DNA from 3 places in the Xenorhabdus sp. Sc-CR9 genome. Region 3 is predicted to be linked to each of the others. Evidence: predicted binding sites of a transcription regulator. Region 3 holds the regulator's gene; each other region holds the start of a gene.
What was found. Region 3 encodes LexA, which represses DNA repair genes until DNA is damaged. Its sites were predicted from a motif close to TNCTGTATGTACATACAGNA; they were not measured.

Region 1 (5,059 bases), on a different contig from region 3:
ACGCACACCCAAAGCTGACATCAGTTTGTAACGTCGTTCCATTTCATTCACACACCAGCGCAAGGCGTTGGCCGCATCTTTCATATCAGTGACAACTTCAGTCAATAAGTGCGGAATTCCTTCATACACTGATAATTCAAGCATTTTCGGATCTATCATGATAAAACGAACATCTTCCGGTTTCGCTTTATACAGGATACTGAGGATCATGGCGTTAACCCCCACCGATTTGCCCGAACCCGTTGTCCCTGCAACAAGTAAGTGAGGCATTTTACCCAAATCAGCCACAACAGGTTGCCCTGCAATGTCTTTTCCAAGAACAATAGTCAACGGCGATGGATTGTCCCTGAATTTATCGCAATCCAGTACTTCCCTCAGGTAAACTGTTTGGCGCTTTTTATTGGGCAATTCCAACCCGACATAAGGTTTCCCGGGGATAACTTCCACAATACGGACAGCTACTGCGGAAAGAGAGCGGGCAAGGTCACGTGATAAGTTAGATATGCGGGAAGCCTTGACACCCGGCGCCAAGTCCAGCTCAAACCTTGTAATCACAGGACCAGGCGAAAATCCAACAACATCTGCTTTGACGCGATAATCATTTAGACGCGATTCAATCAAACGAGAGGTTTGTTCTAGAACAAACATATCGACAGGTTCTTCTTCTATTGGCGGCTTAGCCAAAAGGTCTAAAGAAGGCATAGGTGTTGTTGGTTTCGGCAATGGCTGATCATTGCGCATCAAAAATGGATGGAACAAGCTGTCTTGCTGCGGTTGCTGCGGTTGCTGCGGTTGCTGCGGTTGCTGCGGTTGCTGCGGTTGCTGCGGTTGCTGCGGTTGCTGCGGTTGCTGCGCAAGAGTATGCTGAATTCCCGATTCATGGGAAGCAGGGGCAGGAACTATTTTTTTCTCCTGAGTCTCTTGTTGAATCAATGGCTCTGGTACTCTGAATGCAGGCTCAGTTGATTCAGATTTATCAAGATCATCAACCTGAGGAGAATAATTTAACTCAGCTCCTTCATCTTGTTCTGAAATGTGTGTTGAAATAACAGGTTGGTTCATTTGATAACGCTCACTCTGCTGTTGCTCAAATGCCATTCGCAGCGCTTCTTCCTGCTGCGCTTCCTGTTCATCTACACTATTTTCCAGATTATTCTGTTCTGTAAATACAGTTACTGTTGGTTGCCGATATAAAGATACAGCTTCCTCGCGTGCTTCTCTACTTTCTGTCTCAAAATTATTGCCATAACGTTCACGTTGTTGTTCAAGAAATTGCTGACGCAACATATTTTGCTGTTGCTCATCCATGTCTTGTTCATGAGTTTCTGCGATCAGTTCATTCTGCTTTTCTTTTTCTTCCCGTTGCAGATGTTCCGCCAAACGATGAGAAGGCACTTTAATACCATACAATTCACGACGTGTAGGTATCCTGACAGGATTAGGGCGTGGCATTTCAGGGCCAATACCCTGTTTAATCTGAGGATTTTTCGTTATAGCAGAAATGCCGGCAATATCCGCAACCGTATTTTTCAGGTTGGTACTGTCAGTATCAGCAATAACTGACGAAAGATTGTCTGGTTCTGAATTTGATTGATAATCGTTTGGTAATTCAAATAAATAACGAACAGACTCTTCCTCTTGCTCATCTTTTGCATTATGCGTTATTTCAGTTTGTACAGGTTCTGACGAAGTTGCCCCTGGTTGTATTACTGATTGCGGTATGTGTTCATCACTGCTACTGCTGAATGATTGCTCAGGCATTTCTGGTAACACAGTTTGTGTTGGTACTGTCTGTACGGAGATATGCTCAGGAGAACTCTTTTCCTGTGTTTTCTCAATAAATTCTGTTTTAGAGGAAGTTGAAGCAGTAGGTAATGCTGAATCTGTATTTGCTAATTCAATTACTGTTGGAGCAGTCAACAACACATCATCTTCGTCTGCGCTTACCGCTTCTGTTTCAATCGTTGTCTCAGCCAGTTCATTTTGGTCAATATGTTCGGCTCGTTGATGCTCACTGGTTGAATATTCATCTTCCAACTCATTACGGTCATATTCTGATGCATTACGACTGCGGTTTACCATAAAACTTATAGAATCCAGAATGATTGCACCAATCTTTTCTGCAATGGTGAGCCATGACCAACCCGTAAACAAAATAAAACCAACCGCCCAAATACCAAGCAGGGCTAATGTTGCACTAAGTATATTGAACCAAGGCAGAATCGCATTACTGAATAAATTACCCACAACACCACCGGCAGCAAAATCATCCAAATCATCAATATTGAGTGCTGCCAAGCCACATGAAGTCAGTACCAAGGCTAAAGCGCCGATAACACGTAATGCGAGGGTAAAAAAATCAACGTACTCTTGCCTATCTTTCTGACGGAAAGCATTCCAACAACCTAAAAACATTAACGGCGGGACTGCATAGGCAAGAATACCAAATGCCGAGAACAGCGTGTCTGACAACCAGGCACCTACGCTTCCACCCCAATTGTGGATGGGTTCATGCCATGAAGTTTGTGACCAGCTTGGATCGGATGGGTGAAAGCTAATGAGCGTTATCATCAAGTACACAGCACAAATAGCAATTACCAACAGAACGGCTTCCAGAAGCCGGCGGCCACTGCTTATTTTCTTTAACTTAACACGTTTGTCTTCTGTATATTCCTGGTTCAAGAAAGACTCTCCAGGTTTTCCTGTTGATTAAACGGAACAACGCTGAGGATAGCTCAGCGTTGAAACTGTATGCATAAACAGGAGTGTACCTAAGTTTTTCCTGTTTTGCATCTGTACATTTTAGACAAAAGCTTAACGAGTCTTAATCACTAGGCGATTACTCTGTTTCACTTCTTCCATAACGACATAAGTACGCGTATCGTTAACCCCCGGAAGACGCAACAGGGTTTCACCGAGTAATTTACGATATGCGGACATATCTGGTACGCGCGTTTTCAGCAAGTAGTCAAAATCACCAGAGACCAAATGACATTCTTGGATTTCTTCTAATTTCTGGACAGCCGTATTGAATTGTTCAAACACATCTGTTGCTCCACGGTTCAGCGTAATTTCAACGAATACCAGCAACGATGCATCCAGATAGTGAGGATTCAGCAAAGCTGTATAACCAGAGATAAAGCCCTGGCGCTCCAAACGACGTACACGTTCCAGACAAGGTGTCGGTGACAGACCAACACGTTTGGATAACTCCACGTTAGAAATACGACCGTCTTTTTGCAACTCATTAAGGATATTGCGATCTATACGATCAAGATCTTTTCCTGGACGCTTCTTATTATCAATCATCTTATTGCTCTCTCTCTATATTCCTACACCCATAACTTTTCCCTATCTCTTTGAAGCAACTGAGCTGGAAAAGATGTCTTCAAAGGTAAAGCCCAATCTGTAACCAAGTTTTGAGGCCTACTACAATTTCCCAGTATGTGGTTTTCCAGCGTTCGATTAACCAGAACACCATTTTCCAGTATATTATCTCCCAAAACACAATGTCTTTCAGAAAGTAGCTTAACGGCAATTTTTAATATTCTATGAGAAAATTATCCACCTCAATTTGTCTATTCTATAGAAACAATTGATTAGCGAGGTAGATAATTATCTCTTACACAGATGTTTTCGCAAATGCACAGCCGATTGTCAAAGTAAATGAGCGAAAACCAGAACAACATACCAAACAAATTTTCAGTAAGACGTTCAAATAACTGGTTTCATATCTTAAATGTATAAATGATGTTCGATTCAGAAGGTTAAACAATTCCCCCTTACATTTCGATCACATCATAGTTACTATCTATCGGTAAAATCGTTAATAACATGAATATTTTATCTGATAATCGCTTTTTTTAACTTATTATTTCTCCTACAATCCCTAAATTCGCAATATGAGATAATGGAAATGAGGTATTCATGAGCACAGCCAAACACAGTAAACTCATCATTCTTGGCTCAGGTCCTGCTGGTTATACCGCTGCCGTTTATGCAGCCCGCGCTAATCTAAATCCGGTTCTCATTACTGGGATTGAAAAAGGCGGCCAATTGACCACCACGACTGAGGTTGAAAACTGGCCCGGTGATCCTGAAGGGCTTACTGGTCCAGACTTGATGGAGCGTATGTTCCAGCATGCTGAGAAATTTCAAACTGAGATGATTTCTGACCATATTAAGAAAGTTGATTTCTCAAACAAACCACTCCGTTTATATGGGGATGATCAGGAATATACTTGTGATGCGTTGATCATAGCGACAGGTGCTTCTGCCCGTTATCTAGGATTGCCTTCCGAAGAAGCTTTCAAAGGCCGGGGTGTATCCGCTTGTGCAACATGTGATGGTTTTTTCTATCGCAAACAGAAAGTTGCCGTCGTTGGTGGTGGTAATACGGCTGTTGAAGAAGCACTTTATTTGGCAAACATTGCCTCTGAAGTCCACTTGATTCACCGCCGTGATACTTTCCGTTCAGAAAAAATCTTGATAGACCGTATGATGGAAAAAGTGAAAAGCGGTAATATCATTCTGCATATCGATCGAACTTTGGATGAAGTTCAGGGTGACGATATGGGGGTTACGGGGGTCCGCCTTCGCGATACGAAAAGCAGCAATACCGAAGAACTGGATGTCGCTGGTGTTTTCATCGCCATCGGTCATAGCCCAAATACAGGTATCTTTGACGGGCAGCTTGAACTGGAAAATGGATATATCAAAGTCCAGTCTGGATTGCACGGTAATGCTACCCAAACCTCCATTCCGGGCATTTTTGCCGCCGGAGATGTGATGGATCATATATATCGTCAAGCAATCACTTCCGCCGGTACAGGCTGTATGGCTGCGCTGGATGCTGAACGTTTTCTTGATGGTTTGGCAACCAAGTAATCCATCCTCCTTAAAAGCGCTATTTCAATAGCGCTTTTAAATAAGTAACATAAGGTTTGTTTTGATATTTCGTATCATCACCTGCTAATCAGAAATTTTTCTTATGGACAAAACAAGACAATCTGAACTTGTTCGATGGCTGAGACAACAAAGTGCCCCAGCCCGACGGTGG
Region 2 (5,059 bases), on a different contig from region 3:
CAAAAACTAAAGGAAATTTTTCGTCACAGCGACATTATGTTTCGTATTCAACGGTTGCTTTCTATGCAGGCTAAAGCGAGTGAGCAGGTTTCACAATCGATTATTCTGCATAAGCGATATCAACATAATCCGCGTTTTGAAAATGCGTTCAACTATCTTGAAAGTTCCCTAGAGAGTTTGAAAAATCAGCAATGTGCTGATACCAAAATTGTAGCATTTGACAATCTACTGAAAAATTTACGGGCGATTGACGCTCAATTGGCAGGACTTCGTTCTGACCAGCATATTCTTTCCCAAAACGCTTCTCAAAACGACAAACAACAAGAAGAAACGAATTTATCTGACGAAACCTTAACTGGTTGGCGGGATGCATGGTTTAAGATCAGCAGTAATTTGACGCCAAAGTCTGCCCTATTCCGCCATGCTATTCGGATGTCTGCTCTTCTATGTACTGGCTATGCCATAATTCAACTATTTGATTTACAAAGAGGCTATTGGATTTTACTAACAAGTTTGTTCGTCTGCCAGCCCAACTATAGTGCTACTCGCCGTCGTCTGGCACTGCGGGTTACTGGCACATTGGCAGGTATTTTACTTGGCCTGCCAATCCTTTATTTTGTGCCTTCTATCGAAGGGCAATTAGTGTTGATTGTTATTTCAGGTGTACTATTCTTTGCTTTTCGCAACAGCCAATATACTCATGCAACACTATTCATCACACTATTAGTGTTACTCAGTTTTAATTTATTAGGTGAAGGTTTTGAAGTTGCATTACCAAGAATTATCGACACATTGATAGGTTGCGGTATCGCTCTGCTTGCAGTCAGTTTCATCTGGCCGGATTGGAAGTTCCGTCAATTGCCACAAGTGATAAACCGAACCGTAAGCGCTAATTGCCGTTATCTCAATGCAATTTTGATACAATATCATCAAGGTAAAAGTAACAGTCTGGATTATCGCATTGCTCGCCGTGTTGCTCATAATTGTGATGCTGAATTAGCATCAGTAATCTCAAATATGGCGTCGGAGCCAAAAAGCTATCGTATTTCTCAAGAGGTTGAATTTCGTTTGCTATGCCTTAACCATACAATGCTGAGTTATATTTCTGCATTAGGTGCCCATCGTGACAAACTCAATGATCCTGCAATTTTGGATATTCTCAACGATGCAATCTCCCATGTTGAATCTATATTAAAACAAAACCTGAATGATGATAACTCTGTGCAATCCATTGCAAACCAATTAATTGAAAGGATCAATTTCATCCCTTCTGATAGCAATGGCAAAGCTCAGCTTGTGTTACAGCAAGTAAGATTACTGATTGAGCTTTTACCTGAATTAGTGAGTTTGATAAAACAAGTTAGTGAACAAGAACCATACTAAAAAACTATACCTATCATATTTCAAGTTACAGCTTGATTGGTCATACTGTAACTTGGAATTTCATCACAAATCCATTGTCTAATAATGATATAAATAAATATTACCTTGTTATTCAAAACAAAATAGATAAATGGTTATAAACATTAACAATACAAGTATGCATTTTTGATATTGGTTACATGTAAAACACTCTGGCACGATTAAAAAACCTGAATCAGAGAACGATTATCTATTCTAAAATCAGAAGAAATACACGACAAAGTTATTAACATTTTCATTAAATACGAATGCTAAATTTACAAGCAATAGGGGCCAATGCCCCTATTCATCAAATATCACTCATTACGAGCGGTAATCTGAATTCTGGTGAATTAATTCACTATGCCAACTGATTAATTCATCACGTAATTGCTCTGGTAATACTGCGACATGACATCCTTCTATTGCACCTGCTAAAGCAAGCAGTAAACTGACATTTGTTTTTTTCCTGTGCTGCTGTAATTTTAGATAAGTTGCTTTTGCTCCTAACATCCGTAATTCTTCTACTTTAGAAATACCAACTTTCCATAATTGTCTCTCTAATACTATCCCTAAATTAGGAAGATCTTTTAGTCTGAGCGGCATTTTCTGTCTATCAATAATTTCTTCTCTAGTATAGATATAAGCCAGATTCACATATTCAAACAATTGTTTTTGATCTTGCCAAAGTGATTCATTAACACGGTAATAACGCAAAGCAACAGGTATCCCTCTTTTTGAATAAATAAATTTTTCCATCCCTCTCGCTCTAAATAATACCTCAGCGTGACTATTCCCTCGTAAATAAAGTTCCCCATCGGAACTAATGGCAAATAAAACACCATTAATCAGCAGCCCGATGCCACCAAATTGAGATTTTTTCTTAATTTTTCCCAGTGAAGATACACCATGTTGCAATTGAGCAAAACGAGCTCCAGATAAAAGCATTTTTATCACTCCATGAATCACATTCCAATGTAATGTTTAATCATGCCTTCTATTAATAAAATAGATAACAAGAACAATTAATTAAAACCATACGCAAACTATTTCCAACTGCCAATCGTTAAGTAGGAAAAATCTTAATTTCTGTGAATTTTTGCGAAGCGCTTTGAAAAAAATAGGCTTGCTTTTAATCAAATAGCGTTATACTGTATAAATATACAGTTCATCATAGTGAGGAATATTATGAGCACTCAATCAGAGTGGGAATATTTCACTAAGCAGAAAACAGCAGTGGCTACCACAACAGTAAAAAAGCATAAAACAGATAAAGCAATGGTTGGAATGACTGTGAAAAAACTGTCTTTTGTTAAACCTTCTCACAGCTCTTCACTGACTGTGAAAGGTCTGGTCAGTGAGCTGATATACAATGAACACCAGTCTGCCATTAATCACATCCTTCTTCCTTTATTACATCGATCCGGAAATGAAGACAGGTGGTTACTTTGGGTAACACCCGATAAGAGATTAAGCCGTCAATGGTTAATAAGTTCCGGCCTTCCTATAAATAAGGTCGTCCAGCTAAATCAAATCCATCCCATTGCGTCAATCGATGCCATGGAAAAAGCGTTGGCAAGTGGAAACTATAGTGTGGTATTGGGTTGGTTACCTGAATTGTCTGAATATGAAGTTAATAAATTACAATTGGCTGCGCAAAAAGGCATGGCTCTCGGCCTCATTATGCGTCCCCAAAATCAGGCACATCAATTTATATCACAGCCGTGTAAATTACAAATACACACAAATTACTATCATTGACGAAAATTAGGATTTATCCCAATATTTTTTATAAAAAATAAGCTACCAATTGATAGTTATTCTTATTTATAGTGAAAATCAACATATTAATATGAATTTAACTGTAAATATTCGTCAAAAATATTCACGTTATGTCAGTCTATAATTGAAAATTCTGTGCAATGAATCACAGTGTACTTGTAACTTTTTAAGTTCGTTGTAGACTTTACAAAGTTTAGGGAATTGTACTTACCGCCCTTATATTTAAGGACGCATCTCCTGAGATAAGTATAGTTACCTAACAAAACATTTTAACCAATGGCTAATAATAAGGCTTTCAAGGCCAATTGCCTATTTGGATGATAACGAGGCGTAAAATGAAGAAGACAGCTATCGCAGTAGCAGTGGCAGTGGCAGCTTTCGCAACTGCTGCTCAAGCAGCTCCAAAGGATAATACTTGGTATACCGGTGCTAAGCTGGGTTGGTCTCAATACCATGACGTAAACTTCTACGGTCATGGTTATGATACCCGCATTGGTAACGGCTCTACTCACAAAAGTCAGTTAGGTGCAGGTGCCTATGTCGGTTATCAGGCAAACCCATATCTGGGCTTTGAACTGGGTTATGACTGGTTAGGTCGCATGGCTTATAAAGGCAGCGTTAATAACGGTGCTTTCCGTGCTCAAGGCATTCAATTGACCACTAAACTAAGCTATCCAGTGATGGACAATCTGGATGTTTATACTCGCCTTGGTGGTATGGTATGGCGTGCGGATTCTTCTGCGACTTACAATGCAAATGCAGTCGAAGGAACTGGTGATAAAGGCCAGCGCAGACTGAAAGACCACGATACGGGTATTTCTCCTCTGGCTGCGATTGGTGTTGAATACGCACTGACTAAAAATCTGGCAACCCGTCTGGATTACCAATGGGTTAACAACATCGGTGATGCAACTTCTGTTGGTGCCCGCCCGGATAATGGTCTGCTGAGTGTCGGTGTTTCTTACCGTTTCGGTCAAGATGAAGCTGCCCCAGTCGTTGTACCAGTGGCTCCTGCTCCAGTGATCCCTGCGCCTATTGTTGAAAACAAGAACTTCACTCTGCGTTCTGACGTTCTGTTCAATTTCAACAAATCAACACTGAAGCAAGAAGGTAAACAAGAACTGGATAACCTCTACAATCAACTGGCTAATATCGACCCAACTCAAGGCAATGTTCTGGTAATTGGTTACACCGACCGTATCGGCAGCCAGAATTTTAACCTGCCACTGTCTCAAAAACGTGCTCAATCCGTTGTAGACTATTTGGTTGCTAAAGGCATCCCTGCCGGCAGTATCCAAGCAGAAGGTCGCGGCAAAGAAAGCCCTGTTACTGGTTCTAGCTGTGACAACATTAAAATCCACGCTAAACTTATCGACTGCCTGGCTCCAGATCGCCGTGTAGTTATCAACATTCAGGGCACGAAAGAAGTTGTTACTCAACCAAAAGTAGCACAGTAATACTGCTCTAATATCGCTGAAAAACCCCATTTTAAAATGGGGTTTTATTTTTTTGCTTACTCTTTTTTTACGTTACCATCATAGATAGTGCTTTATTTCCCTAATATTGCTTCCAGATCCTGTTTTAAACTCGACATCTGATGGTTATATTTTTCCCTATATTCAGCATCTTCCAGCAATTGCACTATTGTTTCTGATAACGTATTGCCGCGACGCCGAGAAAGCGCTGAAAGCCGTTGCCAGACATGGAAATCCAAATCGATAGATTTTTTACGGGAGTATTGATGCTCAGAATTAAAATGACGTTTACGCCGTGCCCGAATCGTTTGCTTCATTCGGTTGGATAAATCGGGATTCATATGCCGCGAAATCCAAGTCAAGACTTGGACCGGCTCTTGTTCTATTTTCATCAATTCGTT
Region 3 (5,059 bases):
ACAGATAAGGCGTTGGCTCGCCAGTTCATCGACCAGAGTATTAACGACGTCGGAGAGCGTTTCCTTGCTGTAACGCATGAAAAGCTCTTTCTTGATTAGCGGATAAATCAACGCGACCTGGCGGAGCAATTCACCGCGACTAATACGACGGTGATGCATGACAATACTGGCTATCAGGGATGGCAGGATCAGCAAGTGTTGGATATTGTTGCGATAATAGGTCATCAATACCGCGCTTTCACGTGGCAGGATGATGATATCACCCAGACTGTCTTTTTCGACCTCAAACTTATTCATCAATAAAGCATGATCCAACAACTCTTCCGCTGTTTTGTTTGGCACGGTGATATCGTCAGTGTAAGGCACATTACGCAGTAATTGCAGATAGCAATCCAGCTGCTCAATCAATTGCTCGCGGGTAAGTGCCCGCTGACGTGATGACAATAATGCCGTGGTGCATAAATTGATAGCATTGGCCGCTGCGGCATTATTGATATTGACCATGATATTGCCAGCCAGTTTACTGACTGTTGGAGCCAACCAGGTTGGACGCTGAGATTCTATCGGATCAATGGAATCACGCCACTCAGGAACATGTTGGTTAAGGTACTGTATCAATGGAATTGGTTCACCAAAGTTCACGTAACCCTGCCCCAAATTACGTAGTTTGCGCAACCCGCGTACCATCTGGAAAAAGTCCTCTTTTTCCTTAACTGCACCGCGAAGTTCTTTGGCGTAAGTCGCGACTTCCATCACATGCTCATAACCGATATAGATGGGCACAATCGTAATTGGACGGGATTCACCACGCAGCATCGCTTGTAATGTCATAGAAAGTGTGCCGGTTTTCGGATCAAGCAAACGACCTGTACGAGAACGACCACCTTCGACAAAATATTCAACCGAATAACCACGGACAAACAGCTCACCGAGATATTCACGGAATATCGTTGAATAGAGTTTATTGCCTTTAAATGTCCGGCGGATAAAGAACGCACCAAGACGACGGAATACCGGGCCGGCAGGCCAGAAATTCAGGTTAATTCCCGCTGCGATGTGTGGTGGAACCAATCCTTGGTGATAAATCACATACGAAAGCAATAAGTAGTCCATATGACTGCGATGGCATGGAACATAAACCAGTTCATGACCATCCTGCGCCAACTGACGAATTCGTTCAGCATTATGAACATTAATGCCCTGATATAAACGGTTCCATGTCCAACTCAAAACACGGTCGGTCAGACGAACTGTTTCATAGGAGAAGTTCGCGGCAATTTCTTCCAACATGTTGATGGCGTTTTGCTTCGCCTTTTCGGGAGAAATTTTCTTGCTGCGTGTTTCATCAGCAATGGCTTTTTCTATTGCCTTTGATGTGAGTAATTTGTTGAACAGTTCCTGTCTGGCAGGCAGACGAGGGCCAACAGCCGCAAGACGCTGACGGGAATAATGTATCCGGGCAACACGGGCGAGTTTATTAGCAATGATATCATCTGTACCATGCTCATCTGCCATCTTACGCAGAGAAACAGGCGTGGAGAAACGCACAAAACTATCTCGTCCCAGCCACAGGATCGCAAAAAACTTTTGCACACCATTTAGCAGACGTAATTGCGGTGCTGTATTAGCTTCTTGCCCTTCACGCCCCGGAGAGCGGCCGAACATTACGGAAACTGGCACCATCTGGATATTCAAATCAGAATTATTGTGATGCAAGTCCAGATAGGAATGAAAAATCTTCACAGATTCATGCTTTGGTGCATAACAACTGAACACACGTGGGCCGTTATCGATAAACACACAACTAGGAAGCTGCGCATCACCAATTTCCAAAGGATTCAACGGATCCGGCAGATCTTGTGCCAGACATTGTTGACGCAAGGTCAATAAGTCTGTTTTTGAGTGGTACGGGAGTACGTACAAAATAGGCCGTGTCGTATCAAGACGCAGCTCTGCAATGGGATCTGTAGGGATAAGTTTACTTTTTACTAATAATTTTAATGGTAAATTCAATAACTTATAATATATTTTACGCCAACCTGACATAACGACTTTAAGCCTCTTGTTAGCAATGCCTCGCAAGGATACCAGAAACAGATTTTGAGATCTGTGGAAATAAGACAATAATAGAGACTAAAAATTATATAACCATACAAATACCAAGTGATTGAGTATAATTCTATGGCAAATCAATCAACAAGTTTGACCCGCATCATTAAAGCGGCAGGGTATTCGGCGAAAGGAATCAAAACGGCATGGCAAAATGAAGCGGCATTTCGACAGGAGGCAATTGCTGCCATATTTGCAATTATCATTGCATTTTCTTTGGACCTCAGCATAGTCGAAAGAATCCTGCTTATCAGCGCTGTTATGCTGGTTGTGATTGTCGAAATTCTCAATAGTGCAATAGAAGCTGTAGTGGATCGTATCGGTAGTGAATACCATGAGTTATCAGGTCGTGCGAAAGATATGGGTTCAGCGGCTGTATTGCTTACCATACTTCTGGCCTTGTTTATCTGGGGAATAATCCTTTGGTCGCATTTTATGTGCTGATTCGACGTGTTTTTCATTAAAATACGTTATTTAGCTGCTTTTACGTGCTGACAGGTTCCCAATTCGAATTTACCTGTATATACTCACAGCTGGACTGTATAAACAAACAGGGGGCGAAATGAAAGCATTAACTGCCAGACAGCAACAAGTCTATAACTTAGTGCGTGACCATATTTCGCAAACGGGTATGCCACCGACACGTGCTGAAATTGCAGCGCGTCTTGGTTTTCGTTCACCTAACGCGGCGGAAGAGCATTTAAAAGCGCTGGCGCGTAAAGGGGTGATAGAGATTATTTCTGGTGCATCCAGAGGTATCCGTTTGCTTCTCGAAGAACCGGGTGACGGAATGAGATTACCGTTGATCGGTCGTGTTGCTGCTGGCGAGCCACTGCTAGCTCAGGAACATATCGAAAGTCACTATAAGGTTGATCCTGAATTATTTAAACCAAGTGCTGATTTTCTATTGCGTGTCAGTGGAATGTCTATGAAAGACATCGGTATTATGGACGGAGATTTACTTGCTGTGCATAAAACACAGGATGTTCATAATGGACAAGTCATTGTGGCGCGTATTGAAGATGAAGTCACAGTGAAGCGTTTCAGACAAACAGGAAACAAAATTGAACTGATCGCTGAAAATCCAGAATTTTCACCGATTGTAGTTGATTTGAGCGAACAGAGTTTCACTATTGAAGGATTGGCAGTAGGCGTTATTCGTAACGGAGACTGGTTCTGATTGTAAAAACGGATAATTACACTTTGCCATTCCGGGGCGGTCATTTTTCCAGTACCCGTTATATTTGAATTCAGCGGGAACTTGAGAATACATGAAAATATCAGCTATGACCGCCTCACCGCCCAAGCAGGTTCTTATCTTTATTTCTTTTTCTTCTCTTCAACAGCATGATTGTGCTGACATGTATCGCGTTCCGTACAGGAATCTATTTCATGGCAGGAAGCGCATAATCCGTGGACTTCTATCACACTATTTCTCAAATGGAACCCTGTACCTTGCGCTAACTGCTGAATTGCGGATTCAATATCTTTCGCATCCTTTTCAGTTACGGAGCCGCAATATTCACAGATAAACATAGCTGAAGTATGGCTGGGTTCTTCAAAGTGATGGCAAAGAACATAGCTGTTTGTAGATTCTATTTTGTGAATAAAACCTTGCTCCAGCAAAAATTCTAACCCACGGTAAACCGTTGGCGGCTTAGCCTGAGGTTCGACTTCGCGTAATAAATCCAGCAAATCATAAGCGCTTATTGCACTGGGTTGCTCCGTAATTAATCGAAGAATTTCAAGGCGTTGGGGTGTTAAGCGAACCCCTCTTGAAAGACAGATTGTTTCAGCTTGTGCCAGTAATTTTTGTTGATTGATAATTTCCATTACACCTCTCACACCTACACGATGCTAATAGCTTTGATGTTAACACGTTTTAGGCTTAAGAGTGGAATTCACGCGATACCTCACTGTCTTTGGGTTATAAATATAAGTATCAAAAGATGTCGATTATCTTGCTACTGTGTGACTCGTTATTTACTGATACATACCAATTAAAGATAAAAATAATAAATTTCTTTATCTTAAAAGAAAAAAACCAATATATAATAATATCAGGCAGAATAAATTTTTTCACAATCATAGAGTTAGGATATAAATAACTTTAAAGAAGATGAGTCATGTTAAATAATCTATCTTCTAGGAATAATTTATCTTTTTGCTGTTTCTGACTGTAATAATCGGATAGAATGTAGACTATTCGCAATTAAAGCAGTCAGAATAATACCACCACCTATAAGTGTATAATTATTTGGGCTGTCTCCAAAAACAAGCCATATCCAAATTGGGCCAAATACTGCTTCTAGAAGAAGGAAAAAACCCAGGTGAGAAGAAGGTATTAGTTTTGAAGATTTAGCAATTAAAGTTAGAGCTAAGAATACAATGACAGAACCTTCTATTAAGATTAGAAAAAAATTGAACAATGAAATATCAAGATTGATATCAAAGTAAGAATATAACAGTATAAAAGAAAATATTGCGCCAATGGAAGGTGTTAAAGATAAATCTTGCTTACTAATTCGTCCAGTAACGAAAGCAGCTGCCATAGATATTGCTGTTAATAAAGCGGTAATATCACCGAATGATACTGAAAGATTAGCGTTAGAGCCATACATTACAACAATTACTCCAGCTATTGAAATAATGAACGCTACTATTGTCATACGGCTGACAATTTCTTTAATGACAAACCATGAAAGTATCGCAGCCCAAAGTGGAGCGGTGCTGATTATAAACAGCATATTTGCGATAGATGTTGTCATTGCTGAAACCGGGAATAATATTGCCGATAAACCATAAAAAAAGGAGGCCAGAAAAAAATATTTACTGTATGTTTGATTTTTTTTAATTTTATTTTTTCTTCTGAATAAAGAAAAAAATATAATGATTATCATTGGAAGTGACATGGAAAAAGAACGCCAGAATGCAATTTGTTCTGGGGTAA

Region 1: AACQ81_RS08505 (DNA translocase FtsK 4TM domain-containing protein) is a predicted target of LexA. The motif match lies at 2,746-2,765, and genes of this name have one in related genera.
Region 2: sulA (SOS-induced cell division inhibitor SulA) is a predicted target of LexA. The motif match lies at 2,551-2,570, and genes of this name have one in related genera.

The regions. Positions count from the first base shown of each region.
Region 1 covers NZ_CAWQTY010000167.1:78,318-83,376, forward strand. Annotated here, with positions in the region: gene AACQ81_RS08505 (DNA translocase FtsK 4TM domain-containing protein) at 1-2,682, opposite strand, end outside; gene lrp (leucine-responsive transcriptional regulator Lrp) at 2,815-3,309, opposite strand; gene trxB (thioredoxin-disulfide reductase) at 3,928-4,887, shown strand; gene cydD (heme ABC transporter permease/ATP-binding protein CydD) at 4,991-5,059, shown strand, end outside.
Region 2 covers NZ_CAWQTY010000167.1:10,438-15,496, forward strand. Annotated here, with positions in the region: gene yccS (YccS family putative transporter) at 1-1,383, shown strand, start outside; gene AACQ81_RS08255 (TfoX/Sxy family DNA transformation protein) at 1,726-2,349, opposite strand; gene sulA (SOS-induced cell division inhibitor SulA) at 2,590-3,162, shown strand; gene ompA (porin OmpA) at 3,519-4,640, shown strand; gene matP (macrodomain Ter protein MatP) at 4,733-5,059, opposite strand, start outside.
Region 3 covers NZ_CAWQTY010000195.1:4,766-9,824, reverse strand. Annotated here, with positions in the region: gene plsB (glycerol-3-phosphate 1-O-acyltransferase PlsB) at 1-2,046, opposite strand, end outside; gene AACQ81_RS14310 (diacylglycerol kinase) at 2,182-2,553, shown strand; gene lexA (transcriptional repressor LexA) at 2,672-3,289, shown strand; gene zur (zinc uptake transcriptional repressor Zur) at 3,430-3,942, opposite strand; gene AACQ81_RS14295 (DMT family transporter) at 4,266-5,059, opposite strand, start outside.